Regions from separate parts of the Xanthobacter lutulentifluminis genome, predicted to be linked through region 2. Evidence: predicted binding sites of a transcription regulator. Region 2 holds the regulator's gene; the other holds the start of a gene.
What was found. Region 2 encodes LexA, which represses DNA repair genes until DNA is damaged. Its sites were predicted from a motif close to TGTTCNNNNTGTGTTCNG; they were not measured.
Positions count from the first base shown of each region.

Region 1: V5F49_RS14065 (helicase-related protein) is a predicted target of LexA. The motif match lies at 8,415-8,432, and genes of this name have one in related genera.

Region 1 is NZ_CM195525.1:3,067,027-3,077,625, reverse strand. It holds tRNA gene V5F49_RS14100 (tRNA-Ser) at 36-125, opposite strand; gene dapD (2,3,4,5-tetrahydropyridine-2,6-dicarboxylate N-succinyltransferase) at 488-1,345, opposite strand; gene V5F49_RS14090 (peptide chain release factor 3) at 1,417-3,024, opposite strand; gene V5F49_RS14085 (hypothetical protein) at 3,065-3,478, shown strand; gene V5F49_RS14080 (hypothetical protein) at 3,491-4,060, opposite strand; gene fdxA (ferredoxin FdxA) at 4,363-4,698, opposite strand; gene V5F49_RS14070 (RNA-binding S4 domain-containing protein) at 4,781-5,056, opposite strand; gene V5F49_RS14065 (helicase-related protein) at 5,071-8,337, opposite strand; gene V5F49_RS14060 (creatininase family protein) at 8,707-9,501, shown strand; gene V5F49_RS14055 (NUDIX domain-containing protein) at 9,721-10,368, opposite strand; gene V5F49_RS14050 (ABC transporter ATP-binding protein) at 10,365-10,599, opposite strand, start outside.
Region 2 is NZ_CM195525.1:37,670-56,288, reverse strand. It holds gene V5F49_RS00325 (beta-ketoacyl-ACP synthase III) at 1-650, opposite strand, end outside; gene plsX (phosphate acyltransferase PlsX) at 647-1,717, opposite strand; gene V5F49_RS00315 (YceD family protein) at 1,857-2,369, opposite strand; gene V5F49_RS00310 (ubiquinol-cytochrome C chaperone family protein) at 2,366-2,929, opposite strand; gene V5F49_RS00305 (outer membrane protein assembly factor BamE) at 3,178-3,651, shown strand; gene tpiA (triose-phosphate isomerase) at 3,732-4,496, opposite strand; gene V5F49_RS00295 (peptidylprolyl isomerase) at 4,650-6,545, shown strand; gene trpE (anthranilate synthase component I) at 6,560-8,071, shown strand; gene V5F49_RS00285 (anthranilate synthase component II) at 8,237-8,875, shown strand; gene trpD (anthranilate phosphoribosyltransferase) at 8,965-9,999, shown strand; gene trpC (indole-3-glycerol phosphate synthase TrpC) at 9,996-10,787, shown strand; gene V5F49_RS00270 (DUF2147 domain-containing protein) at 10,926-11,357, shown strand; gene moaC (cyclic pyranopterin monophosphate synthase MoaC) at 11,541-12,029, shown strand; gene V5F49_RS00260 (molybdopterin molybdotransferase MoeA) at 12,074-13,288, shown strand; gene lexA (transcriptional repressor LexA) at 13,394-14,104, shown strand; gene V5F49_RS00250 (ComEC/Rec2 family competence protein) at 14,404-16,653, opposite strand; gene gltX (glutamate--tRNA ligase) at 16,895-18,310, shown strand; gene V5F49_RS00240 (sulfurtransferase TusA family protein) at 18,307-18,579, shown strand.

The sequences.
Region 1 (10,599 bases), 1.8 Mb from region 2:
TATGAGACTTCCGGAGATTGTCTGAAACAGGGTGCTGGCGGAGAGAGAGGGATTCGAACCCTCGATACGGTTTCCCGTATACACGCGTTCCAGGCGTGCGCCTTCAACCACTCGGCCACCTCTCCAGCCGCGCATGCAGACGCATGCGCCGGAACGGGATGACAGGCCTGTAGCGGGCTGGTCGGGGCCCGCAAACCTGTCGCCCCGGTTTTCCGGCCGCGCCGCGGGGGCGGGGCCGGGGTCTCGCCGGTCGTCTCCAAGATGGCTCGGGGAAGGGAGCGCGCCACGAGGGCATCACATCCAGGCGAGGCGGCGGACTATAGCGGCTCGGCCTTGGTTGGCAAGCCGGAATCTCTCTGTTTCCAACAGCCCCGAGCGGATGCCCCACCCCCGTGCCGAAGCAGGCGGAGCGCCGGAACAGGGGTCACCGATCCGAGGGCCCCCGGCCGCGACGGAAGCCGCGGCCGCAGGCCCGGAAGGGCAAGCCTCAGTCGCGCAGCAGGTCGTTGATGGAGGTCTTCGAGCGGGTCTGCTCGTCCACCCGCTTCACGATCACCGCGCAATAGAGCGAGGGGCCGGGGGTGCCGTCGGGCAGCGGCTTGCCGGGCAGAGCGCCGGGCACCACCACCGAATAGGCCGGCACCTCGCCGATGAACACCTCGCCGGTCTGCCGGTCGATGATCTTGGTGGAGGCGGAGATGAACACGCCCATGGAGAGCACGGAGCCGCGGCGCACCACCACGCCCTCCACCACCTCGGAGCGGGCGCCGATGAAGCAGTCGTCCTCGATGATGACCGGGCCGGCCTGCAGCGGCTCCAGTACGCCGCCGATGCCCACGCCGCCGGACAGGTGCACGTTCTTGCCGATCTGCGCACACGAGCCCACCGTGGCCCAGGTGTCCACCATGGTGCCCTCGCCCACATGGGCGCCGAGGTTCACGAAGGAGGGCATCAGCACCACATTGGGGGCGATGAAGGCGGAGCGGCGCACCACGGCGCCCGGCACGGCGCGGAAGCCGGCGGCGCGGAACTCCGTTTCACCCCAGGTGGCGAACTTGGAGGGCACCTTGTCCCACCAATGGGCGCCGCCGGGGCCGCCGGGAATGGCTTCCATGTCGTTGAGGCGGAAGGAGAGCAGCACCGCCTTCTTGAGCCACTGGTTCACCGTCCACGCGCCGTTGGCGCCCTGCTCGGCCACGCGGGCGGCGCCGCTGTCGAGCAGGGTGAGGGCCTCGTTCACCGCATCGCGCACGGCGCCGGTGGTCGAAAAGCCGATCTCGGCGCGCTTCTCGAAGGCGTCGTCGATGATGGCGGAAAGGGCGGCAAGGCGGGCGGCGTCGGCCATCGAGTCCTCCGGTCAGGGGCATCGGGGCGGCGTACGACGCGCCCCGCTTCATGCAGGATGGGAAAGGGGAATCAGCCGCGTTCCTTCACGGCCACGAACTTCAGCTTGGGCCACTCCTCGATGGCGCGGTCCAGCACCCACTGGCTGCGGGCGAGGTAGACCGGCGCATCGTCGCGGTCCCGCGCGGTGGAGGAGCGGCTGGTCTCGAGGAAACGGTCCACCTCGGCCCGATCGCCGACGATCCAGCGGGCGGTGACGAAGGAGGTGGTCTCGTAGCGGATCGGCACGCCGTATTCCTTCTCCAGCCGCGCGGCGAGCACGTCGAGCTGGAGGGTGCCAACCACGCCGACGATGGGGGCGGGGTCGTTCACCGGGCGCAGCACCTGCACCACGCCCTCCTCCGCCATGTCCTGCAGCGCCTTCTGCAGCTGCTTGGCCTTCATGGGGTCGGACAGCAGCACCCGGCGCAGGATTTCGGGGGCGAAATCGGGCAGGCCCTCGAACTTGATGCTCTCGCCCTCGGACAGGGTGTCGCCCACGCGAAGCATGCCGTGGTTGGGGATGCCGATGATGTCGCCGGCCACCGCCTCGTCCACCGTCTCGCGCTCCTGGGCGAAGAAGAAGATGGGGTTGGCGATGGCCATGTTGCGCTTCTCGCGCGGGTTGAACAGCTTCATGCCGCGCTTGAAGCGGCCGGAGCACAGGCGCACGAAGGCCACGCGGTCCCGGTGGTTGGGGTCCATGTTGGCCTGCACCTTGAAGACGAAGCCGGAGACGAGATCCTCCGCCGGCTCCACGGTGCGCGCGCCGGCGGCCGAGCGCGGCAGCGGGCTCGGGCCCACCGAGCCGAGGCCGAACAGCAGCTCCGCCACCCCGGCCTCCTTCAGCGCCGAGCCGAAATAGACCGGGGACAGGTGCCCCTCGCGGAACGAGGCGAGATCGAACGGCGGCAGCACGCCCAGCGCCAGCGTAAGGCTCTCAACCGCCTCGTTGAGGATGCGCTCCTCCACGCCGTCGAGGCCGATCAGGTCCTCCGGCGCCTCGAACGGCACCTCGCGCACCAGAGGCCCGCCGCGCTCGGTGGCGAGCAGCGCACGCTTGTTGGCGATGTCGATGAGGCCGCGGAAGTCCACGCCCATGCCGATGGGCCAGGTGAGCGGGGTGAGGTCCAGCGCCAGGGTGGAGGACACCTCGTCCATCAGCGCGATGGGGTCGAGGCTCTCGCGGTCCACCTTGTTGACGAAGGTGAAGATGGGGATGTCGCGCAGGCGGCAGACCTCGAACAGCTTGCGGGTCTGGCTCTCGATGCCCTTGGCGGCGTCGATCACCATCACCGCCGCGTCGACGGCCGAGAGGGTGCGGTAGGTGTCTTCCGAGAAATCCGAGTGGCCGGGCGTGTCGAGCAGGTTGAAGACGATGCCGTCGCGCTCGAACGTCATCACCGATGAGGTGACGGAAATGCCGCGCTGCTGCTCGATCTCCATCCAGTCGGAGCGGGTGCGGCGGCGCTCGCCGCGCGCCTTCACGTGGCCGGCCATGCGGATGGCGCCGGAGGCAAGCAGCAGCTTTTCCGTGAGCGTCGTCTTGCCGGCGTCCGGGTGGGAGATGATGGCGAAGGTGCGCCGGCGGACGAAGTCGGGCAGAGTGGCCGCGGCCGGGGAAGAGGACTGGTCGAGCATGCCGCTATATAAGGGCAAACGCGCGGGGAATGAACCGGCGATGATGACTGTCCGAGCAGCTGGCGACATCGCCGGGACCGGCACCGACCGGACGCGACGCCGTCTCGCGGCCCTCGCGCTGATGGCGCCGCAATATTACGAGCAGGCGCGGCGCGAGGCCCCGAACGTCATCGTCATCGAGGTGACGAGGGTGGAGGGGCCGGGGCCGGAAGGCTATGGCAGCTGCAGTGTGCGCGGGGTGGTGGCGCAGGTGGAGCGCGGCGCCGCCTACACGCCGGGACAGACTGTCGCCATCGGCGTGCCCTGCGCCCGCGCCGGCGTGCAGCCGCCCATCGGCGGCACCATCTGGCAGGGCCTCGATGCGCTGAAGGCCGCGCCCTACGGCCGGGCCTGGCTGGACGGCGCGGGAAAGGTGGTGCTCTCACAATATGAGCGGCTGGACGCCGCGCCGTAGGCTGGGCGCCGCTCAATATTCGTCAAACCTGAAGAAATGGCCCCAGATGCGATGGACCGAGCGGGGAATGCCGTCTGATTCAGAAGAATCGCGCGGCACCATAGGACAACGCCCCTTGCCCTCCGCCGCGCACGGATCCTCCAAGGCGCCGTCGCTCTCGTCGTAGATGATTTTTTCGAAGTGGTTGGCCGTCACGAACAAGGACAGATCGCGGTCTTCCAGAACCAGCCGGACAGGCATGGTGTTCGGGTTGCGGGCGCGCCATTCGGCGATGCGCGCTTCATATGTGGGAAGGTAGAACTTGAACCTGAAATCGCGCGACGCCTCTGCAAGCGTCGGGACGCTGAGGACAGCCAGCACCAGCATGCCGGCGGCGAGAAGATGCGACACCGCCCTCCGCCACCGCCCGGTCACCAGGAACACGAGCGCCGCAATGCTGCCGTAGGCGAAGCGGCACACCCCCAGAAGGAGAAGCAGGGGAAAAGCGAGCCCAAGAACCACGACAGCGCGCTCGGAAAATTCGCCGAAAAACACCGTCAGCGCCAAGAGAAGACAAAGAGCCGCGCTCGGAGCCAGCGCCATCCACGCCCATCGGTCGCGACGATGTGAGGGTTGTCCCGCCGCAGGAGCCTGTTCCATGCCGGCTCAACCTCTCCGCCCAATTGCATCCGGAGCGTGTATAGCTGGGGCTCGACAGTGCGACCAGAGCCTGACGCCCACAACCAGGCGCCCTCGGACCCGGATGGCTCCTCTGGCGAACATCGGAGCGCAGGCGGGGGTCCGCCCGCATCCCTGTCGGAACCGGCGCGACGGGAGCGCACACGGGCGGCAAGCGCAGACCTTCGGGCCCGCCGCTCAGTCGCCCTGGCCGGACCGCTTCCCGTTCAGTCGCCCTGGCCGGGCTCCGGAGAGAACAGCTCGCCCTTGCCGGGCTTGCCGTCCCACTCCTTGGCGTCGGCCGGGGGATCGCGCTTGAGCGTGATGTTGGGCCACACCTTGGCGTATTCGGCGTTGAGCGCGAGCCACTTCTCGAGCCCGGGCTCGGCATCGGGCTTGATGGCCTCGGCCGGGCACTCGGGCTCGCAGACGCCGCAGTCGATGCACTCGTCCGGGTGGATGACGAGCATGTTCTCGCCCTCGTAGAAACAGTCCACCGGGCACACGGACACGCAATCCATGTACTTGCAGCGGATGCAGTTCTCGGTGACGACGTAGGTCATGGACAATCCCTTTCGGAGGGCTCCGGTAGCGCAGAGGCGCGCGCCGTGCAAGCGCGCGCGAGGTCGCGGCCCCGCAATCCCGTCACGCTTCTGTTATTTCATCGAAAAGCGCGCTGGCGGATGTAGCATCTCCCCGCCGCTCCGAAAAGCCGACAACGCGCAGAATGCGCACCTGCCGGTCGAGGGCGATGGTCAGCACCTGCCCCGGCCGGACGGCGTGCGCGGGGCTGGTCACCCGCGCACCGTCGAGCCGCACATGGCCGGCGCGCACCAGATCGGCCGCGGCCTCCCGGGTGCGCACCACGCGCGCATGCCAGATCCAGCGGTCGAGCCTCTGCCGCTCCGCCGGATCGGACATGGTGCCCCCCTGGCTCAGCCGCCCTTCTTCTCCGCCTCCAGCCGCGCCTTCAGCGCGGCGAGGGCGGCGAACGGGCTATCGGGGTCCGCCGGCTTGTCGCGCCGGCGATCCTGATGAGCGGGCCGATGCTCGGCGCCGCGCTGCGGGCGGTTGCCCTCCCCTTCCCGCTGGGGACGGGGCGGACGCTCGCCACGGGGCGGACGCGGGGGGCGCTCGCCCTCGGCCCCCGCCTCGGCGGACGGCTGCTCGGGACGGCGATGGGGCGGACGGCCCTCGCGACGCTCGCCGCCGCGCTCGCCTTCCTTGCCGCCTTCCCGGCCACCTTCGCGCCGCTCGCCGCCCGGGCGCCCGCCGAACCGGCGGCCCTCGCCCTGCGGACGCTCACGACGCGGCGCGCCCGGCGGACGGCCGGGACGCCACACCTCGATCATCTCCGGCTCGGCCGGCGCGCCTTCAACCACTTCCGGACCACCGGGAACGGCGGCCACACCCACCTCGGCCGCGCTCTCGGCGGCGGTGGGATCGCCGGTCGCCTCGACGACGGCAACGGCCGACTCGGCTTCCGCGGCGTCGGCCATGGCGGCCTCGGCCGGCTCGCCTTCGGGAGCGGCATCCACCGGCGCATCCGCCTCAACCTCGGGCGGCACGTCGCCCGGGCCCTCGGCCTCGGCGATGAGGGCCTCCGTCTCCGGCAGCGGCTCGGCGGCGACATCAGCCGGCGCATCGAACAGGAGGTCCGCCTCGATGGCGCCCTCGGGCAGCGGGGCGAGCTCCACCGGCGCCGCGGCGGCCGGGGCCTCCGGCTCGGGCGGCGGGGGCAGGCGGCGCTCCATGCGATAGCCCAGCGACTTCAGGATGGAGGCGAAATCCTCCCCCGAGCAGCCGGCGAGCGAGGTCATGCCCACGGTCACGGTGAAGCCGCGCCCGTCCACGGCGCCGGCCGGCTTGGGCCCGGCGGAGCCGGGACGCCAGGCGAGCGCCGGGCGGATCAGGTCGGCGAGACGCTCGAGGATGTCCACGCGCACCGCCCGCTCGCCGCACACGCGGAAGCCGACGGCCCGGTAGAGGCCCTTCTGGATCTCGTGATCCACCGGAATGGAGGTGCGCCCGGAGGCCGCGAGGTGCGGCAGCTCGTCGAGCCCCTTCTGGGCGAGGCCGCCATGCTTGAGCGCATAGAGCTCCGCCGCCAGCGAACGCGGGGCGGGCTTCAGCAGCGCCGGCAGATAGATGTGATGGGCGCCGAAGCGCACGCCATAGCCGCGCAGGGTGGCGCGGGCGGCCTGGTCGAGCCCCTTCACCTCCTCCGACACGCGGGCGCGCTCCAGCACGCCGAGACTCTCGACGATCTGGAAGGCGATGCCGCGGGCGATGCCGGTGACATCCTCGGCCGTGCCGAGCTTGATGAGCGGGCCGAGCAGCTTGTCCACATGGGCGGTCACCCACAGGGCGAGGCGCGCCTCCACCTGGTCGCGGGCGGGCCCCGTGAGGTGCTCGTCGGCGATGATCTTGAAGCGCGGCTTCAGGACCTCGTCGCCGGGGATGAGCTTGGCCACGGCCTCGCCGGTCCAGCGGATGGTGCCGTCGAAGGTGAGGACGAAGGCCTCGTCCACCGCCTGCGACAGGCGCTGGGCGCGCTGCTCGATCTCGCCGGCCAGAGCCTTCTGGGCGGCGGCGCGCAGGGCCTTGGCCTCCTCCCCGCCGGCGGCGGGGTCGGCGGCGAACTGGAAGCCGTGGAGGTGGCCGATGACGTGTCCCTCGACGGTGACGTCGCCGGTCTTGCTGATTTCAGTTTCGAGCATCGTGTTCTCTCGCAGGCGCCGCATGAGCACGCTGGTTCTGCGGTCCACGAAACGCTGGGCCAGCCTTTCGTGCAGCGCGTCGGACAGCTTGTCCTCGACCCCTCTCGTGACGCCTTGCCAGTGCTCCGGATCCTTGAGCCAGTCGGGCCGGTTGGCCACGAAGGTGAGTGTCCTCACCTGCGCGATCCGGTTCGACAACGTGTCGATGTCGCCTTCTGCGCGATCGGTCAAGGCGATTTGACGCGCGAACCAGTCGTCGGGGATGCGTCCTCCCCCCTTTATGTGCCCGAAAAGGGTGCCGACCAGCTCCGCATGGGCGCCCGGGGAGACCTTGCGATAGTCCGGAACCTGGCAGGCATCCCACAGCCGTTCCACGTCGGCCGGGCCGCCGAGACGGCCGGTCACCTCCATGTCACGGCTCATGATTTCAAGCACCGCAACGTCATCGGCGGTGGGCGCCCGGGTCAGCCCCTCCTCCTTCGGCAGCCGCGAGAGGCTGGCGAGCAGGGCCGCGGGCGACTGGAAATCGGCGACGGCGTTGCGCCACTGCAACACCTTGGCGGTGTCGAACGCATGCTCCTCCAGCCGCGCCACCAGCTCCTCCTCGAACGGGGGACAACGGCCGGTGGTGCCGAAGGTGCCGTCCCGCGTCGCGCGGCCGGCGCGGCCGGCGATCTGCGCCATCTCGGAGGCGTTGAGCTTGCGGTATTGCCAGCCGTCGAACTTGCGGTCCGAGGCGAAGGCCACATGGTCCACGTCGAGGTTGAGGCCCATGCCGATGGCGTCGGTGGCGACGAGATAGTCCACGTCGCCGGACTGGTAGAGCTCCACCTGCGCGTTGCGGGTGCGCGGCGAGAGCGCCCCCATCACCACCGCCGCGCCGCCGCGCTGGCGGCGGATGAACTCGGCGATGGAATAGACCTCCTCCGCCGAGAAGGCGACGATGGCCGAGCGGCGCGGCAGGCGGGAAATCTTGCGCTCGCCGGCAAACGTGAGGGTGGAGAGACGCGGGCGCGCCTGGATGGTGACGCCCGGCAGCAGCTTTTCCACCAGCGGGCGCATGGTGGCCGAGCCGAGCAGCAGCGTTTCGTGCCGGCCGCGCCGGTTGAGCAGGCGGTCGGTGAAGACGTGGCCGCGGTCGAGGTCGGTGGCGAGCTGGATCTCGTCGATGGCCACGAACGCCACGTCGAGATCGCGCGGCATGGCCTCCACGGTGGAGACCCAGTAGCGCGGCGCCTTCGGCTTGATCTTCTCCTCGCCGGTGACGAGGGCGACCTTGTCCGATCCCATCCGTTCGACGATGCGCTGGTAGACCTCGCGCGCCAGCAGCCGCAACGGCAGGCCGATGATCCCGCTCTCGTGGCCGAGCATGCGCTCGATGGCGAGGTGGGTCTTGCCCGTATTGGTGGGGCCGAGGACCGCGCTCACCCCCCGCGCCCTCACGGTGCGCGGCAGCACGGCCCATTGGGTGACGTCGTCCATCAAGCTCTCGGGGCGTCCGCTCTCGTGGGGGATGTGTAGCATATCGGGTCACCCCGGCCATGGCGAAAGGGGCGCACGCGAACATTTTGCGAACGCAAGGGGCCCGAATCGCTGCGGCGCCCGCGCTGCCGCCCGTCCCGTTTCGGCACAGCGCCGGCCGACGCGCGGAACGGCCACGGAACACACCGCGCCCGAATCGCGGCCTGTGGATAACAGCGTTCCGTTCTCCTCCCCGGCCCTGTCGGGCGCGGGTTACCGCCGCAAGCCGCCCGGCGTCACCCCGCCATCCCGGCCAGCCGCTTGACGGCACGGGCTTTTCCAGCCCATGGACAAAGGTCTGGCAGGCAGGCGCGGGTGGAGGAGACGGCGGTGTTTCTCAAGTGGGCAGAACTTTCCTCTCCGGCCCTCGCCGCCCTCGACAAGAACCGCCTCGTCGCCGTGCTGCCGGTGGCGGCGGTGGAGCAGCACGGGCCGCACCTGCCCCTCGGCACCGACCTGTTCATCGCCGAGGGCTATGTGCAGCGCATCGCGCCGCTGGTCCCGCGCGAGGTGGACGCGGTGTTCCTGCCGGCGCAGGCCATCGGCAAGTCGGACGAGCACATCTCGTTCGCCGGCACGCTCACCCTCTCCCCCGCCACCGCCATCGCCGCCTGGGTGGAGATCGGCCACAGCCTGGCGCGGGCCGGCGTGCGGCGGCTCGTCATCCTCAACGCCCACGGCGGCAACGTGCCGGTGATCGATCTCGTGGCCCGCACCCTGCGGGTGGACCACCGGATGCTGGCGGTCACCTGCTCCATGCACCGCTTCGGCTATCCGGTGGGCCTGTTCGACGACCATGAGCGCGCCCACGGCATCCACGGCGGGGAGATCGAGACCTCTCTGATGCTCGCCTTCCGCCCCGAGCTGGTGGACATGACCCATGCCGGCGATTCCACGCCCTACAGCGTGGCCATGGAGAAGGAGTTCGCCCGCCTGCGCGCCAACCATCCGGTGGGCTTCGGCTGGCTCGCCGAGGACCTGAGCGCCGATGGCGCCATGGGCGATGCGCGCGGCGCCACGGCGCTGAAGGGCGAGGCGGCGGCCGAATACGGCGCCCGCGCCTTCGTGGAGCTGCTGAAGGATGTTGCGTCCTTCGACCTGGAGCGCTTCGAGCACCACGTCTGACGCGGGCCGTTGCGGCCTCGGCCGCGCGGGAATGAACGTGCCCCCGTGCGTGGAGGGCGGGGTGGCGCGCGCTCAAGGCCATGCTCGTGCCGGGCACGCTGACCCGAACGATCCGGCTCAGGATCGGCCTCTCATGCCGCCTCGTGACTGGCGCCCGTCCGGAAGCCGGGCCACGCGCGGGTCCGCTCCCGGACGCCGCACCACCCGTCGCGCTTCGGTTCAGACCTCGCCGGCGCTCACCTGCGCCTGCGCCGCCGCGATCAGCTGCGGCAGGTTGGGCCGGTTCAGGGCCAGCCATTGCAGCGCCAGGATCAGGAAGCCGTTGACGCAGCGTCCGGCCGCCACCGCCGCCAGCGCCTCGTCCACCGGCACCGCGAACGGCTCGGTGCGCTCCGCCTCATGCTGCGCACCGGCGCGCTCCGGCAGCGCGGAGGCATCGAGGATGCCGAGATAGATGTGCGCGAACTCGTCGGTCAGCCCCGGCGTCGGCGTGAAGGTGAGCATGGGCAGCACCGCACGGGGCGCGACGCCGGTCTCCTCCACGCATTCGCGCACCGCCGCGGCCACCGGGTCTTCCCCCGGCTCCACCAGCCCGGCGACGATCTCCACCATCAGCCCGCGGTCGCGCACCAGATGGGCGCTGAGGCGGAACTGGCGGATCAGAACCACCGCGTCACGCGCGGGATCATAGCCCAGCACGCCCACCACCCGCCCGCCACGCACGATGTCGCGCACCTGCCGGTCGGTGGTGCCATCCTCATGATGAAGCGCGAGGCGGAAGCGCTCATAGGGACGGAAGCCCTTCGCCAGCAGCTCCGGCCCCTCCACATCCACCCGCGCGGGGCGGTCCTCCATCACATCGCTCATTGCCGCACCACGCCCTGTCCGGCGGTCTCCAGATTGAAGGCGGCGGCGAACAGCGCGCGCGTGTAGGCCTCCTTCGGCTGCTCGAACACGGTGCGCGCCGGCCCCTCCTCCACCATCTTGCCGTCGCGCATGACGAGAATGCGGCTCGCCAGCGCCGAGACCACGCGCAGATCGTGGGAGATGAACATGAAGGTCAGGTCGCGCTTGCGCTGGAGCGCACGCAGCAGGTCG
Region 2 (18,619 bases):
CGCCCCTCCATCCGCAGATGGCCGACCGTGCCGGTGGAGGACGGCCCGCCGTCCACGAACAGCTTGCCGCGATGGCGCCCGTCCGAGCGCAGGTGCGTGGTGAGGAGGCCGGCGCCGTGCGCCTCGTCCGCCTGCACCGCCTCGAGCACCATGGCGCCTGCGCCGTCGCCGAACAGCACGCAGGTGCCGCGGTCCTCCCAGTCGAGGATCCGCGAGAAGGTCTCGGCGCCGATCACCAGCGCCCGCTCGAACGCGCCGGACTTCAGGTAGGCGTCGGCGGTCGCGAGGGCGAACACGAAGCCGGAGCACACCGCCTGCAGGTCGAAGGCGGTGCCGCGGGTGATGCCGAGCTCGGCCTGGACCGTCACGGCCGTGGCCGGGAAGGTCTGGTCCGGCGTCGCGGTGGCCAGCACGATGAGATCGATGTCGGCGGCGGAGAAGCCGGCGTCGGCCAGCGCGCGCTCGGCCGCCTTCAGCGCCAGCGCCGAGGTGAACTCGCCCTCGGCGGCGATGTGGCGCTGGCGGATGCCGGTGCGCTGCACGATCCACTCGTCCGAGGTGTCGATGCGCCGGGCAAGGTCCTCGTTGGTGAGAACCTGCGCGGGAAGGTAGGACCCGGTGCCCCGGGCGACGGACCTGATTGAGCTCACGATTGCCCTTCCGCCCCCGCGGTCTGGGGCCGGCGTTCCGCGTTGTCCGGCGCCGGTCTGCCCACGAGGCTCTTTTCGATGCGCGCGAGAAGCTCGTGCCGCACCATGTCGTAGGCGAGATCGACCGCGGCGGCGAAGCCCTCCGCGTCGGTCCCGCCGTGGCTCTTGATGACGATGCCGTTGAGGCCGAGGAACACGCCGCCGTTCGACCGGCGCGGATCCATCTTCTCCTTCAGCACCCGGAACGCGTCCCGCGCGAACAGATAGCCGATGCGCGCGCGCAGCGTCCGCCCCATGGCCGCCCGCAGGTAGGAGGCGAGCTGCTTGGCGGTGCCCTCGGCTGTCTTCAGCGCGATGTTGCCGGCAAAGCCCTCGGTCACCACCACGTCCACCGTGCCGGCGCCGATGTCGTTGCCCTCGACGAAGCCGTGGTAGTTCACGCCCACGCCATCCTCGCGCAGGATGCGGGCCGCCTCCTTCACTTCCTCGACGCCCTTGATCTCCTCGACCCCCACGTTGAGCAGGCCGACGGTGGGGCGCTCGAGGTCGAACAGGACGCGGGCCATGGCCGAGCCCATGATGGCCATCTCCACCAGGCTCTTGGCGGTGGCGCCGATGGAGGCGCCCACGTCCAGCACCACGGTCTCGCCGCGCAGGGTCGGCCAGATGGCGGCGATGGCGGGACGGCTGATTCCCGGCATGGTGCGCAGGTTGAAGTTGGCCATGGCCATGAGCGCGCCGGTGTTGCCGGCGGAAACGGCGACGTCCGCGTCGTGGGTCTTCACCGCATCGATGGCGCGCCACATGGACGACTTGTAGCGGCCGCGGCGCAGGGCCTGGCTCGGCTTGTCGTCCATGCCCACGACCACCTCGGTGTGGACCACGCGGGAGGCGGCGGCGAGCTTGGGGTGGCGCTTGAGCACCTCGTTCACCCGCGTCTCGTCGCCATAGAGGAGATAGGCGATGTCCGGGTGGCGCCCGAGCGAGATTTCCGCCCCGGCAAGGACCGTCTCGGGTCCATGGTCGCCGCCCATGGCGTCGAGGGCGATGCGGACGGGTGCGGTCATCTCGGGCGTGTGTCCCTTCGGGTCTCTTGCAGAACGCTTCATGCAGCGCGGCCGGCAGAGCCGGACCAGCGCCGTCGCGGAGCGCGGACAATAGCGTCTCGCGCCCGCATCGCAACCGCCCCGGCGCCGGGGCGCGGCGTCACTTCGGGTCCTTGAGGCGCGACAGCGCGGAGAAGGGCGAAGCTGCCGCAGGGTCTTCCGCGGGCGGTTCGAATACCGCGCCGGGCTTGCGCGGGTATGGATCGACCCCCAGCGCCAGGAACTCGCCCACCAGCGCGCCGGCGTCGATGCGCCCGTCGACGATCTCGTCCGGCGGATCGATCTCGTTCTCCTCGTCCTCGGGATCGGCCGGCGGGGCGGTCCCGGGCGGGGCGAAGAGCACGTCGATCTCCTCGGAGAGCGGCGCGTCGAAGGCTTCCAGCGTCACGCCGCAGGTCTGGCGCACGGTGCCGGCGAGGCGGCCGGTGACGCGCACGCCCTGCGCGCCCTCGGGGGCGAAATGCAGGCGGGCCTTCAGATCCTCCACCGCCAGCACGCCGGCATGGCGGGCCAGTGCGGCGCGAGCCGCGGCGTCGGGCGCAAGCTCGAGGTCGAGGCCGTGGGGTGGCAGCTCGATCACCAAGACGGGGTGGGAATAGGGCAGATCGGTCATTCTCGGGTCTCCCCGCGCGCGGGCTCGGGCCAGGCCAGCTCGCCGCGGGCGAAGCTGTCGCCGGGCGTTCCGGCGAGGCGGGTGGCGGCGGCGCGCACATAGGCGGCGAGCGCCTCGGCGTCGGGAGAGGCCGGCGCATCGTCGGCGGCATAGACGTTGCGCATCAGCGCAGCGGCGAGCACGCCGCCGTCGCCGGCTGCGAGCGCGGAATCATAGGCGGCGGCACGGCCGTAGAAGGCCTCGCCGATCTTCTTCATCTTCTTGGGCACGGAGAGGTCGCCCACGCCCAGCTCGCGCAGGGTGCGGTCCATGTCGGCGGCGAAGGTATCGAAGATCTCCTGCGACATGGCGCGCTCGGTCTCATCGCCATCCTTGAGGCGGTGGCAGGCGAGTACCGTGTGCAGGAGCAGCATCTCGAACCGGCCTTCCAGCGTATCGGGAACACTGAAGTCGGTGTAGAAGTCCGCCCGCCGCGACTGTGCCACGATCGCGCCATACAGGCGCTCAATGGTCGAGCGCGCGGTGGCGCGGGTCTTGGACGAGCGAAACAGGTTGAACATCGCAGATCCGGGGCGAGGCGTTCCAGCAGTGGGTCGGGCAATCGGTCCAGCGGCGTAACGCGCCGCCGGCCTCGTGGCAAGGGGCGGCGTGGCAAGGGGCGGTGTGGCAGGAGGCGGTCCGCGTCGCGGTCGTCCCGGTCCCCTGCCCGCCGGCGCGGCCGACAGCATGCGCAGGCCGGGTTCGGGCTGCCGAACGCCGGATGACGGAACAGATGGGGATGCGTGTGGCGTCACAAGGGATGAAGGACATGCGGAGCGGCAACGCAACCGGCAAGGCCGCGGTGGCGGCGCTCGTCCTCGGGGCGTTCGCGCTCGCCGGGTGCGGCGAGATGGTGACCGGCAGCGGCAGCAGCGTCTCGGGCATCACCCGCACTTATCAACGCGGCTACCAGCTGGCCGATGGCGCGCTGGACCAGATCCCGGTTGGCTCGAGCCAGGAGCAGGTGCTGCTGGTGCTCGGCACGCCCTCCACGGTCGCCACCGTGAACGGCGAGGCCTTCTTCTACATCTCGCAGACGGCGCAGAAGGTGGCCTTCCTGAAGCCGGAGATCACCGAGCAGAAGGTGCTCGCGGTCTATTTCGACAAGAACAAGCGCGTCAGCCGGGTCGCGCAGTATGGCATCAAGGACGGCAAGGTCTTCGACTTCGTCTCCCAGACCACGCCCACCAGCGGCGAGGAGCTGAGCCTCGTCCGCCAGTTGATCGGCCTCGTGACCTTCTGAGCGCGGCCGGCGGGGCATTGCCGCGCCGGCACCTCTCGCGGATCGTCCGGAAGGCCCGGCGCAATGCCGGGCCTAAGGCGTCAGGCCCCCGGCACCGCGCGGGCGATGGCGAGGAAGTCCGACGCCTTCAGGCTGGCGCCGCCCACCAGCGCGCCGTCCACGTTCGGCACCGCCATCAGCACCGCCGCGTTGTCCGGCTTCACCGAGCCGCCGTACAGGATGCGGATGCCCTCCCCCTCCAGGCCGAATCGCTCGATCAGGATGGCGCGGATGGTGCCGTGGATCTGCGCCACGTCCTCGGGCGTGGGCGTGCGGCCGGTGCCGATGGCCCAGACCGGCTCGTAGGCGATGACCATGTTGGCGGCGGTGCAGCCCTCGGGCACCGATTCCCGCACCTGCCGCGTCACCACCTCCACCGCCTCGCCGGCGTCGCGCTCTTCCGCCGTCTCGCCGACGCAGACGATCGGGACGAGGTTGCCGGTCCAGGCCGCGTGCACCTTGCTCATCACCACCGCGTCGCTCTCGGACAGGTTGGTGCGCCGCTCGGAGTGGCCGACGATGACGGCTTCCGCACCGGCATCCTTCAGCATCTCGGCGGAAATGCCGCCGGTGTGGGCGCCGCCCGGCCGGGGATGGCAGTTCTGACCGCCGAGCATCACCGGCGTGCCGGCGAGGCGTTCGCCGGCCGGAATGAGGAGGGTCGCGGGCGGGCAGACGAGCAGGTCGGCGCGCGCCTGCAGGGCGGCGTCATAGCCGGCGGCCATGGCGTCGATCTCGGCAAGGGAGCATTTCAGCCCGTTCATCTTCCAGTTGCCGGCGATCAGGACACGGCGCGACACGGCCATTGAACAACACTCCTCTCTCAAGCTGGGCCCGGCTCTAGCAGACCACTTTCGCGGCAAAAAGGCATCAAGATGCGGCGTTGCGGGAGCTGGACCGCCTCACTATCATGCGCCGCTTTCGCGCCGGACACGGCCAAAACGAGAACGAACCGTCGCATGGTACTTCAGACCCTCCGCAAGGGCGCTTCCGGCTGGATCGCCAAGATCTTCCTCGTGGTGCTCACGCTCTCCTTCCTGGTGTGGGGCATTGCCGACGTGTTCCGCGGCATGGGCGCCACCAGCGTCGCGAGCGTCGGCTCAACCGAGATCTCGGCCGATGCGTTCCGCCGCCAGTACCTCGACCAGCTGCAGAACATCAGCCGCCGCGCCGGCCGGGCGATCACGCCCGACCAGGCGCGCGCCTTCGGTCTCGACCGGCAGATCCTCAACCAGATGATCGCCGACGCGACGCTGGACGAGCAGGCGCGCCGGCTCGACCTCGCCGTCTCCGACGCGCAGATCGCCAAGCAGATCGCCGATGACCCGAACCTGCGCCCGCCCGGCGCCGCGAGCTTCGATCCGGCCTATTTCCAGCAGCTGCTGCGCTCCAACGGCCTGACCGAGCAGCGCTATGTGGCCAGCGAGAAGCAGCGCGCCGTGCGCGACCAGCTGCTGCAGTCGCTGGGCGCGGGCGTCGCCGTCCCGCAGGTGCTGGTGGATGCGGTGACCCGGTTCGAGGGCGAGGCCCGCACCGCTTCCTACGTGCGCGTCACCCCGGCCGCCGCCGGCGCCCTGCCCGCCCCCACGGATGAGCAGCTGCGCGCCTATTTCGACGCCCACAAGGTGACGTTCCGCGCCCCCGAGTTCCGCAAGGTGTCGGCGCTGGCGCTGACCCCCGCCACCATCGCCGCCTCCGAGACCGTGCCCGACGAGGAGGCCAAGGCCGACTACGAGCGCAACCTGTCTCGCTTCGGCCAGCCGGAGCAGCGCGAGGTGCAGCAGATCGTGTTCGCCAGCGTCACCGATGCCATGGAGGCCGACGCGAAGATCAAGGCCGGCGCCACCTTCGCCGACATCGCCGCCGCCCGCGGCCTGACCGCCGCCGACACCGATCTCGGCCTCGTCGCCCGCTCGGCGATTCTCGACCCGAAGATCGCCACGGCCGCCTTCTCCTTGCCCGACGGTGGCGTGAGCGGGCCGGTGGACGGCCGCTTCGGCACGGCGCTGGTGCATGTGGCGCGCGTCGTCCCCGGCCGGCAGGCGCCGTTCGAGGTGGTGAAGCCGCAGATCGTCGCCGACCTGAAGCTGGAGAAGGCCAAGCGCGCCCTGCTCGACATGCACGACAAGGTGGAGGACGAGCGCGCCTCCGGCTCGACCCTCGCGGAAACCGCGCAGAAGCTGAGCCTGAAGCTGCAGGTGATCGACGCCGTGGACCGCTCCGGCCGCAATCCGGACGGCCAGACGGTGGACGTTCCCGGCGGCTCCGACGTGATCGCCGGCGCCTTCGCCGCCCAGCCGGGCGTGGAGACCGACACCGTGCAGCTGCCGCAGAACGGTGGCTTCGTCTGGTACGAGACCAACGCCATCACCCCCGCCCGCGACCGCACCTTCGAGGAGGCGCGCGCCGCCGTCACCACCCGCTGGACCGAGGCGGAGACGGAGAAGGCGGTGGAGGCCAAGGCCACCGCCCTGCTCGACAAGGCGAAGGCCGGCACGCCGCTGGCCCAGGTGGCCGCCGAGGCCGACCTGCCGATCCAGATCGCCGAGAACCTGCGCCGCGGCCGGGCCGAGGGCCCGTTCAGCGCCGAGAGCGTCGCCAGCGTGTTCGACGTGAAGGAAGGCGGCTTCGGCATCGCCCTCGCCGCCACCGAGCCGGACCGCATCGTGTTCGAGGTGACGAAGGTGCTGGTGCCCCCGCCGGCCGCCGACAACGCCCGCGTGGTGGCCGAGCTGTCGCGCCAGCTGCAGAACGACGTGCTGATCCAGTATCTCGCCGCGATCCAGAAGGAGATCGGCGTGAAGGTGAACGACCGTCTCTTCGCCCAGGCCGTGGGCGCGGGCGCGGCGAACTGAGGCGGGAGAGGCACGTGAACGCTCCCACCGATTTCGATCTGTTCGCCGCGCGCTACCTGAAGGGCGAGGCGCAGGTGGTCTCCACCACGCTGGTCGCCGACCTGGAGACGCCCGTTTCCGCCTTCCTGAAGCTCGCCGGCGACACGCCCAACGCCTTCCTGCTGGAATCGGTGGAAGGCGGGCAGGCGCGCGGGCGCTATTCCATGATCGGCCTGGAGCCGGACCTGATCTTCCGCGCCACCGGTCCGGTGGCCGAGATCAACCGCACCCCCGCTACCGACAAGGACGCGTTCGAGCCCTGCGCCGCCCCGCCGCTTCAGGCGCTCCGGGCGCTCTTGGCCGAATCCGCCATCGACCTGCCGGAGGGCGCCCCGCCCATGGCGGCCGGCGTGTTCGGATACCTCGGCTACGACATGGTGCGGCAGATGGAGAAGCTGGCCCCGGCCAAGCCCGATCCCATCGGCGTGCCCGAGGCCCTGCTCATCCGCCCCACCCTGATGGTGGTGTTCGACGCGGTGAAGGACGAGCTGACCGCCGTCACCCCGGTTCGCCCGCGCGAGGGTGTCTCCCCGCGCGCCGCGTTCGAGGCGGCGCTGGAGCGGCTCGACACCGTGGTGGCGGGCCTCGAGCGGGCCATCGCCCACCCGGCGCCCGAGCCGTTCCACGGCGCGGTGGAGCAGGTCTCCAACACCCGGCCGGAAGAGTTCCGCGCCATGGTGGACGCGGCGAAGGAATACATCCGCGCCGGCGACATCTTCCAGGTGGTGCTGTCCCAGCGGTTCGAGAGCGCCTTCACCCTGCCCTCGTTCGCGCTCTACCGGGCGCTGCGCCGGGTGAACCCCGCGCCGTTCCTGGTGTACCTCAACTTCGACGGCTTCTCGGTGGTGTGCTCGTCCCCCGAGATCCTGGTGCGGCTGCGCGACGGCAAGGTCACCATCCGCCCCATCGCCGGCACCCGCAAGCGCGGCGCCACCCACGCCGAGGACGAGGCTCTGGCGCAGGAGCTGCTCGCGGACGCCAAGGAGCGGGCCGAGCATCTCATGCTGCTCGACCTCGGCCGCAACGACACCGGCCGCGTCTCGCAGATGGGCACGGTGAAGGTCACCGATTCCTTCTTCATCGAGCGCTACAGCCAGGTGATGCACATCGTCTCCAACGTGGAAGGCACGCTGGATCCGCGCTTCGACGCACTGGACGCGCTGGCGGCGGGCTTCCCCGCCGGCACGGTCTCCGGCGCGCCCAAGGTGCGGGCGATGCAGATCATCGACGAGCTGGAGAAGGACAAGCGCGGCATCTATGCCGGCGCCATCGGCTATTTCGGCGCCAACGGCGAGATGGACACCTGCATCGTGCTGCGCACCGCCATCGTCAAGGACGGGCGGATGTATGTGCAGGCCGGCGCCGGCATCGTCTATGACAGCGTGCCGGAGAGCGAGCAGCAGGAATGCGTGAACAAGGCCAAGGCCCTGTTCCGCGCCGGCGAGGAAGCCGTCCGCTTCGCCGCCCGCGCCGGCAAGGGGCAGTGAGGTGAAGGTGGTGGACGTGATCCGGCATGAGCGATGGTGAAGCCGCCCGGCTGATCGCCCGGCCGTGCCCGGCCGGAGCGGGGTGGCATTGACCCCGCGCCATTCCTCGCCTTAACACCCGCCAGACCCGCCCGTTCCGGGGTGCGCGGGTTCCGGAGCCTCAAGATGTCCGCCACCGAAGGAACTGCCGCAGACCCGCATTCCCCCCGGGTCACGCTGATCGATAATTACGACAGCTTCACCTACAACCTCGTCCATTACCTGGGCGAGCTCGGCGCCACCGTCACGGTCCACCGCAACGACACCGTGAGCGTCGAGGACGTGCTGGCCGAGAAGCCGGACGCCATCGTGCTCTCCCCCGGTCCCTGCACCCCCAACGAGGCCGGCATCTGCCTCGATCTGATCGCCAAGGCAGGGGACAAGGTGCCGATCTTCGGGGTCTGCCTCGGCCACCAGTCCATCGGGCAGGTGTTCGGCGGCGACGTGGTGCGCGCGCCCACCCCCATGCACGGCAAGATGAGCGAGATCCACCACGCCGGCAAAAGCGTGTTCCGCGGCCTCAACCATTCCTTCCAGGCGACGCGCTACCATTCGCTGATCGTCGAGCGCGGCACCCTGCCGGATCAGCTGGAGGTGACGGCCGAGACGGCGGACGGGCTCATCATGGGCCTCGCCCACAAGACCCTGCCCATCCACGGGGTGCAGTTCCACCCGGAGAGCATCGCCTCGGAGAACGGGCACGCGCTCCTGCGCAACTTCCTTCAGATCGCCGCCGACTTCAACGCAGCCAAGGCGAAGGCCTGAGGCGCGACCGGCTCACACATGGCCCCGGCGGCAGCGAAGGCGCGGCCGGGCAATGGAGAAAGGCCCGGCGGCCGCGCTGGGAACGAGACATGGACCAGTTCAAACCGCTCATCGGCAAGGTGGCGACGGGGGCAAGCCTCTCCCGCGACGAGGCCGCTCTGGTGTTCGACCGCATGATGTCCGGCGAGGCCACCCCCTCGCAGATGGGCGCGCTGCTCATGGGGCTGCGCGTGCGCGGGGAGACGGTGGAGGAGATCGCCGGCGCGGTCTCCGTCATGCGCTCCAAGATGCTGCCCGTGGAGGCGCCCGACGAGGCGGTGGACGTGGTGGGCACAGGCGGCGATGCGTCGGGCTCCTACAACATCTCCTCCTGCGCCTCCTTCATCGTCGCCGGCGCCGGCGTGCCGGTGGCCAAGCACGGCAACCGGGCGCTTTCCTCCAGGTCCGGCGCGGCGGACGTGCTGGCGGCGCTGGGCGTGCGGATCGATCTCGATCCGGCCGGCATCTCCCGCTGCATCGCCGAGGCCGGCATCGGCTTCATGTTCGCGCCGTCCCACCATCCGGCCATGAAGCACGTGGGGCCGACGCGCGTGGAGCTCGGCACCCGCACCATCTTCAACCTGCTCGGCCCGCTCTCCAATCCGGCGGGCGTGACGCGGCAGATGGTGGGCGTGTTCGCCAAGTCCTGGATCGTGCCGCTGGCGGAGGTGCTCAAGACCCTCGGCTCGCGCAAGGCGTTCGTGGTGCACGGCGCCGACGGGCTGGACGAGATCACCATCTGCGGCGCCACCGACATCGCCATGCTGGAGGACGGGCGCATCCACACCTTCACCGTCACGCCGGAGGACGTGGGCCTCAAGGTCCATCCCACCGACGCGCTGAAGGGCGGCGATGCGGCTTACAATGCGACCGCCCTGCGCGCCGTGCTGGACGGGGCCGAGGGAGCCTATCGCGACGTGTCGATCTTCAATGCCGCCGCTGCGCTGGTGGTCGCCGACCGGGCGAAGGACCTGAAGGAGGGCGTGGAGATGGCCCGTGCCAGCCTCGACACCGGTTCGGCCCGCGCGCGGCTGGAGCATCTGGTGGCGGTCTCCGCCAAGGTGGCGCCGGAGGTGGCCCAATGAGCGACATCCTGACCCGCATCGAGGCCTACAAGCGCGAGGAGATCGCCGCCGCCAAGCGCGCCCGCCCGCTGGCGCAGGTGGAGGCCGCGGCCCGCTGCGCCCCGCGCGTGCGCCCGTTCGCCGGCGCCATCGACCAGAGCCTCGCGGAAGGCCGCACGGCGCTGATCGCCGAGATCAAGAAGGCGAGCCCCTCCAAGGGCCTCATCCGCGCCGATTTCGATCCGCCCGCGCTGGCCCGCGCCTATGAGCGCGGCGGCGCCACCTGCCTCTCGGTGCTCACCGACACGCCCTCGTTCCAGGGCTCGCCGGACTTTCTGAAGTCCGCCCGCGCGGCGGTGAGTCTGCCGGTGCTGCGCAAGGACTTCATGTACGACACCTACCAGGTGGCGGAGGCCCGCGCCTGGGGGGCTGACTGCATCCTCATCATCATGGCCGGGGTGGACGACGCGCTTGCCCGCGACCTTGCGGACGCCGCCGCCGCCCATGGCATGGACGCCATCGTCGAGGTGCATGACGCCGCCGAGCTGGACCGCGCGCTGGCCCTGCCCTGCCGGCTCATCGGCATCAACAACCGCAACCTGCGCACCTTCGAGACCACGCTCGAGACCTGCGAGCGCCTCGCCCCCCGCGTGCCGAAGGACCGCATCGTCATCGGCGAGAGCGGCATCTTCACCACGGCGGACGTCGCCCGGCTGGCCGGGGTCGGCATCGGCACCATCCTCGTGGGCGAGAGCCTGATGCGGCAGAGTGATGTCGCATCCGCCACGTCCCAGCTCCTTGCGACCTAGGCTTGCCGTATAGGTCAACTTCGTCCTTAATGCCTCCACGGCCCGCGAGAGCACGCCACGCCCCGGACTGATTGTCCCGCAGCCAGTCCGGGCGCTGCGATCTCTCCAAGCGAGAGGCCGGAGATATGGGAGGAGTTGATGGTGGTGAACTTCGTGAAGCGTGTTGCCCTGGGTCTCGTCGGCGCCGCCTGCCTGGCCGCCCCGGCGCTGGCGGCCGATCCGACCGGCCTGTGGCAGACCCCCTCGCGCGGCGGTCAGGTGGAGATTTCCAAGTGCGGCGCCAGCCTGTGCGGCCGCCTCATCTCCTCCGAAGGCCTGAAGGCGGACCCTGCCCTGAAGGATGTCAACAATTCCAACGCCGGCCTACGTGACCGTCCGCTGAAGAACCTCACCATCCTCACCGGCTTCTCCGGCGGCCCGAAGGAATGGACCGGTGGCAGCATCTACAATGCCGAGGACGGCAAGACCTATTCCGGCTCGATCACGCTCGACGGCGACAGCACCCTGAAGCTGCGCGGCTGCGTGGTCGCGCCCCTGTGCAAGACCCAGACCTGGACGCGCCTGCGCTGACCCTCCGGCCCGCACCGGGGAGTGGCCGCCCGGGAGCCAAGCCTCCCGGGCACCAGCCGGAGCGCGCACGGAGCGCGGGCGGATGCGGTGAAGCGTCCCCACCCCTCCAGCGCGGTGGACATGGCCGGCGCGCGGCGCCATCTTCCCGGCTCCGACGACTCTTCCGGGGCCTCTTCGCGCGCCATGGCCAACCTGACCCACATCGACGAGCAGGGCGCCGCCCGCATGGTGGACGTGTCCGACAAGGCCGCCACGGTGCGCGAGGCGCTGGCCGAGGGCATGATCGCCATGGCGCCCGAGACGCTGGAGCTCATCCTGTCCGGCAATGCCAAGAAGGGTGACGTGCTGGGCGCGGCCCGCCTCGCCGGCATCATGGCCGCCAAGCGCACCCATGAGCTCATTCCCCTCTGCCACCCGCTGATGCTCACCAAGGTGGAAGTGGAGATCGAGCCGGCCCCCGCCCTGCCCGGCCTCAGGATCGCGGCGCGGGTGAAGACGAGCGGACAGACCGGGGTGGAGATGGAGGCGCTCACCGCCGTCTCCGTCGCCTGCCTCACCATCTACGACATGGCCAAGGCGGCCGACCGCACCATGCGCATCGAGGGCATCCGCCTGCTGGAGAAATCCGGCGGCCGCAGCGGCGATTATCGCGCCGGACCCGCCGCCGGCTAAGCCGCGGCCATCACCACAAGACCAGCCACGGGGAGACGGCGGCAATGGCGCTGATGAGCGTCGAGGAGGCGAGCAGCCTCATCACCGAGGGCGTCCTGGCGCTCGGCGTGGAGGAGGTGCCGGTGGCGCAGGCCGCCGGCCGGGTGCTGGCGCGCGACCTGCCCGCCCGGCGCACCCAGCCCCCCGCCGACATGTCCGCCATGGACGGCTACGCCGTGCGCGCGCCCGACATCGCCGCCACTCCCGCCACCCTGCGCGTCATCGGCGAATCGGCGGCCGGCCGGCCGTTTGCCGGAGCGGTCGGGCCCGGCGAGGCGGTGCGCATCTTCACCGGCGCGGTGGTGCCGCCCGGCGCCGACACGGTGGTGATTCAGGAAAACACCGCGCGCGAGGGCGATGTCGTCACCACCACAGCTCCCACGGCGGCCCTGCGCAACGTGCGCCGCACGGGATGTGATTTCTCCGCCGGCACGCCGGGCCTCACCGCCGGACGGCGCCTGACCAGCCGCGATATCATGCTGGCTGCGGCCATGGACCATGCGACCGTGCCGGTGGCCCGCCGGCCCCGCGTCGCGCTGCTGCAGACCGGGGACGAGCTGGTGCTGCCGGGGCAGGGCTCGGGCAGCGACAGCGAGATCGTCGTCTCCAACGCCTTCGGCCTCGCGGCGCTGGCGCGGCAGGCGGGGGCGGAGGTCGAGGACCTCGGCCTTATCCGTGACGATCTTTCCGCCATCCGCGCGGTGGTGGCACGGGCGCTTTCCGGGGCGTTCGATCTGGTGGTCTCCTCCGGTGGCGCCTCCGTGGGCGACCATGACCTGGTCGGCCCGGCCCTGCGCGCGGAAGGGGTCGACCTCAGCGTCCACAAGATCGCGCTACGTCCCGGCAAGCCGTTGATGTTCGGGCACAGGGGCGCGGTGCGGGTGCTGGGCCTGCCGGGCAATCCGGTGTCCTCCCACGTCTGCGCCATGGTGTTCCTCGTGCCGCTGGTGCGAGCGCTGCAGGGTGATTCCGCGCCGGGCCCGCGCACCCTGCCCGCCCGTCTGGCGGTGGACGTGCCGGCCAACGACTGGCGGCGCGATTTCGTCCGCGTGCGGCTCGATCGCGATGTTTCCGGCGCGCTCGTCGCCACGCCCTTCCCCTCGCAGGACAGCGCCATGCTGAGCGTGCTTGCCGCTGCCGATGGCCTGCTGATGCGCCCGCCGCAGGCGCCTGCCGGGAAGGCCGGCGACCCGTGCGAGATCATTCCCTTCGACGACTGAGGCGATCTTAACTGTGCGTTCACCCCTTGCGGAACACAAAAGGAACAGATAAAGACTGTTCATGATTTGTTTCGCGCCGCGGCCGGCGCCGGCAGGGGGCATGAGATGCTGACGCGCAAGCAATATGATCTGCTTCGCTTCATCCATGAGCGGCTGAAGGAAACCGGCGTTCCCCCTTCCTTCGACGAGATGAAGGAGGCGCTGGATCTGCGGTCCAAATCCGGCATCCACCGCCTTATCACGGCGCTTGAAGAGCGCGGTTTCATCCGTCGCCTGCCCAATCGCGCCCGCGCGCTGGAAGTGGTGCGCCTGCCGGACAGCGTCGCCCCTGGCCTTGGCGCGGCGCGCGCTTCCAATCGGGGCTTCTCGCCTTCGGTCATCGAGGGCAGCCTCGGCAAGGTCCGCCCCGCAGCGGAGGATGACGAGGCCGGGCCCGTCGTCACCGTTCCGGTCATGGGCCGCATCGCCGCCGGCTCCCCCATCTCCGCCATCCAGTCGCGCAGCCACACCCTCAACATCCCGCCCGAGATGCTCGGCAATGGCGAGCATTTCGCCTTGGAGGTGCGCGGCGACAGCATGATCGAGGCCGGCATCCTCGATGGCGACACGGTGCTGATCCGCAAATGCGATTCCGCCGACACCGGCGACATCGTGGTGGCGCTGGTGGACGACGAGGAAGCCACCCTCAAGCGCCTGCGCAAGAAGGGCGCCTCCATCGCCCTGGAAGCCGCCAACCCGGCTTATGAAACCCGGATCTTCGGTCCCGACCGGGTGCGCATCCAGGGCCGGCTCGTCGGGCTGATGCGACGCTATTGAGTTTCGATCTCCTGCCGTTGAAGCGGCGGGCGGGCGAGACGGGGTGAGAGGCGTCGCGTGCCATGCTCAACGGGGCGCGTCCTGTCGGAAGCGCCTCTCACCCCTCCCCCCTATTCACATGAGTCTGCGTTCAGCCCTGTCCGTCCGGTTGCGGAGGAGAACGCATGCGCGGCCATCTGCAGTGGATCGGTGCCGGCCTTGCACTGCCGGTGCTGCTCATCCGGGTGCTGGTCACCGTCGTATCCGCCGCCCTTGGAGGTGCGGTCGGTGGCAGGGGCTCCTTAGGTCCGTTCTTGGGTTCAGGGTGCCCGGGCGTCGGTCTCCGATGGCGTGTCGGTCGCCGGGGAAGGCTCGTCCGGTTCCGGGGGAAGACGCGGCATCCAGGGGCGTTGCGTTGCGGGTCGGCGGGTCGGCTCCATGTGCCATGCCCCGTCGCGATGGTGGAGGGCGACGGTGCCGGTGCGCGACAGGGTTTCCGGGGTGAACACGCGCGCCGGGCACTCACGTGGGGGCGGGTCGCGGGTCACCACTACCGTGGCCTCGAGGCAATCGGCCTCCAGCCCCTCGGCGCGGCGCGAGATGGCAATGGTGCCGCCGCCCGGAAGGGGGGCCGTGCAGCCGAGCGGGTCGCAGGTGAAAAGCGCCTGCAGGCCGGCATCGGCTGCCCGGCGGCGGTCGCCCTCCCGCGTCAGCCATTGCTCCGCCGTCAGGCGCTGGGCCCGCGCGTCGAGAATGGAGAGCCGCCCGTCCGGGCCGCGCACGGCGACGGTCCGGGCATCCGGCGCCACCAGCACGTCGGGCCGTGGCGCCGGGCCAGACACGGCGAGGGCGAGGGCCGCGGGTACCAGCGCTGCGGCCGACAGCAGCCCGCGCAGCAGGCACAGGCACAGCAGGGCGAGGCTCATCAGGGCCAGTGCCGGAGCGCTCACGAGATCGGCGCGCAGGTCCGCCCCCGGCAGGGCGGCGACGCGATCGGAGACGGCGACCATGATGTCGATGCCCTTGCCCATGACCGGCCAGGCCACGTGGTCCCAGCCGAACGGGATCAGCAGCACCCCGATGAGCCCGAACGGCATGACGAGGAAGGACACCGCCGGCATGGCGGCGAGGTTGGCGAGCAGCCCGTAGGGCGCGAGCCGCTGGAAGTGGTAGATGCCATAAGGTGCGGTCGCCAGTCCCGCGACCAGCGATGTGAGCGCGGTCCCTCCCGCCAGCACCAGCAGCCACACCGCCCCATGTCCCAGCCACCCGTCGGGCCGCGGCAGCGCGCGCAGCGGGCGCAACCGTTCATAGGCGGCGATCAGCGCGAGGGTCGCGGCGAACGACATCTGCGTTCCGGGGTCCAGGACCGCCTCCGGCGTTGCGGCGAGCACCACCACGGCAGCGACGCCGACGGTGCGCAATGTCAGCGCCGGGCGGTTCATCAGGATGCCGGCCAGCACCAGGGCGGTCATGACGAACGAGCGCTGGGCCGGCACGTCGTTGCCCGACAGCACGAGGTAGGCGGCGCTCCCCAGCATGGCCACCAGCGCGGCGGCGGACTTGATGGGAAAGCCCAGCGCCAGTGCCGGCACCAGCGCCAGGGCGCCGCGCATGCCGGCGAACAGCGTTCCGGCCACGAGCGCCATGTGCAGGCCGGAGATGGACAGGATGTGGGTGAGGCCGGAGACCCGCATGCTCTCCTCGACCTGCGGAGCGATGGCGGAGCGGTCACCGGCGACCAGCGCCACCGCGATCTCGGCAGTCTGGCCGCCGAGCACGGCGCGGATCCGCCGCGCGAGCGCATCGCGCGCCGCGTCCACTGCCATGGCGACGCGGACCGAGAACGGCGGCTCCCCGGCGGTCGTCGGCTTCGGACGGCCGAGGCCGTAGCCGACGCCGCCGATCCCCGCGAACCAGGGCGCCCGGCCGAAATCGTGCGCCCCCGGCATGGCGGGGCCGAGCGGCGGCAGCAACTGGGCGAGCTGGCTGACGTGCGTGCCCACCTGCGGCGCCCAGCCGCGCCGCAGCGTCAGGCGGACACGCGCGGGGACCGGATCGAGCCCCCGCACCGGGCCGGGATCGAGCCGCAGCACGATGCGATCGCCGGACACGCGATGCTCCACCCGTTCCACGTATCCCGAGAGCCGCACGGGGGTCCGGGGCGGTTCGGCGATCTCGTGGCGGACCAAGGCGGTGCGCACGGTGCCGGTGGCGAAGCCGCCGGCCACGGCCGAAAGCGCGATGAGGACACGGAACGCTGCTGGCCGCGCTCGCAGCGCCATGGCGCCGCCCGCCAATGCTGCCACCAGCAGCAGGGTGGCGAACAGCGATGGTTCCTGCGCCGCGCCGAAATAGAGCAGGATGCCGAGCGCAAAGCCCACCGGCAGCCACAGCACGAGCCGTCCGGAATCCAGTTCTGCCCGCAGGTCAGCGCCCAGCCGCGCCGCGATCGCTGCGCCGAGGCGGGAGAGACCGAGCGGCGCGGTCCGGATGGCGACGGCGCGCGCGCCGGCAACGGCCGCGCGAGCCCGCGCCCGGGCGCCTTCCGCCGGTTTCCCCCACGCCATGCCCGTCCCCGCTCCGGGCAGCCGGCGCCACTCCGCCTGCCCGGGCCGCCCGCGCGCCGCCCCATGCGGGCGCGCCATGTTCCTTGTGCCGGACGCCTATGCTACACGGGCGCCGTCCAAGTGCCACGCCGTGCCGCGGCACGGCCCGCGGCCCTGGCCATCCCGCGTCCGCGCTGCTCCGCCGCCGTGTCCGCCCCCGCGGATCGTGCCTGTTCGAGTACCCCCATTTTCGAGCGCCCCCATGTCGCAGATCGTCACCCGCTTCGCCCCCTCGCCCACCGGCTTCCTGCATATCGGCGGCGCGCGCACGGCCCTGTTCAACTGGCTCTATGCCCGCCACACCGGCGGCAAGATGCTGCTGCGCATCGAGGATACCGACCGCCAGCGCTCCACCACCGAGGCCATCGACGCGATCCTGGAGGGCCTGTCCTGGCTCGGCATCACCTGGGACGGCGATCCGATCTACCAGTTCGCCCGGGCCGACCGGCACCGCGCCGCCGTTGAGGACATGCTGGCCCGGGGCAACGCCTATCGCTGCTATGCGACGCCGGAGGAGCTCGACGAGATGCGCGAGCTGGCCCGCAAGGAGGGCCGCCCGCCGCGCTATGACGGCCGCTGGCGCGACCGCGATCCCTCCGAGGCGCCGAAGGACCGCGCCCCGGTCATTCGCCTGCGCGCCCCGCAGGACGGCGAGACCGTGATCGAGGACATGGTGCAGGGCACCGTCACCTTCCCCAACAAGGACCTCGACGACCTGGTCCTGCTGCGCTCCGACGGCACCCCCACCTACATGCTGGCGGTGGTGGTGGACGACCACGACATGGGCGTCACCCACGTGATCCGCGGCGACGACCATCTCACCAACGCGGCGCGCCAGACCCAGATCTACCGCGCGCTCGGCTGGGACGTGCCGCGCATGGCCCACATCCCGCTCATCCACGGGCCGGACGGCGCGAAGCTTTCCAAGCGCCATGGGGCGCTGGGCGTGGATGCGTATCGCGACATGGGCTACCTGCCGGCGGCGCTGCGCAACTATCTGGTGCGCCTCGGCTGGAGCCACGGCGACCAGGAGGTGTTCTCCACCGAGGAGATGGTCGAGTTCTTCGATCTCGACCGGGTGGGCCGGTCCGCCGCCCGGTTCGATTTCCAGAAGCTGGAGAACCTCAACGGCCAGTATCTGCGGGCAGCGAGCGACGCCGACCTGCTCGTGGCCATCGATGCGCTGGTGCCGCATTTGCCGGACGCCGGGCGCCGGCTCGCGCGGATGACGCCGGAGCGTCGCGCCCAGCTCGCCGCCGCCATGCCGGGCCTGAAGGAGCGGGCCAAGACGCTGGTGGAACTGCTGGACAACGCCGACTTCATCTTCATGGAGCGGCCGCTGGCGCTGGACGACAAGGCCGCGGCGCTGCTCACGCCCGAGGCGCGGGCCCACCTCGCCCGGCTGCTGCCGGCGCTGGAGGCGGCCGAATGGACCGCGGCCGCCACCGAGGCGGCGGTGCGTGCCTATGCCGAGGCGCAGGGCGTCAAGCTCGGCGCGGTGGCCCAGCCGCTGCGCGCCGCGCTGACCGGCAAGGCCACGTCCCCGCCCATCTTCGACGTGCTGACGGTGCTCGGCCGGGAGGAAAGCCTCGGCCGGCTGAAGGATCAGGCGGGATGAGCTCGGGGCCTCGGCCTCCTCCGCGGCCTCCTGCCGGCGAACCGGCGACCCTCGAGCTCGACCTCAGGGGGCTGAAGTGCCCCCTGCCCGCCCTGCGTACCCGCAAGGCCCTCGCCGCCGCGCGCCCCGGCACCCGGCTGGTGGTGACCTGCACCGACCCCATGGCGGTGATCGACATTCCCCATCTCGCCCACGAGACCGGGGCGCGCCTTGAAGACAAGGTGATCGCGCCGGGGCTTCTCACGTTCGTGCTGCGCAAGCCGGACTGACCGCGCGGCGCGGTACCGGCGCGGAACCGGACCGCGTCGT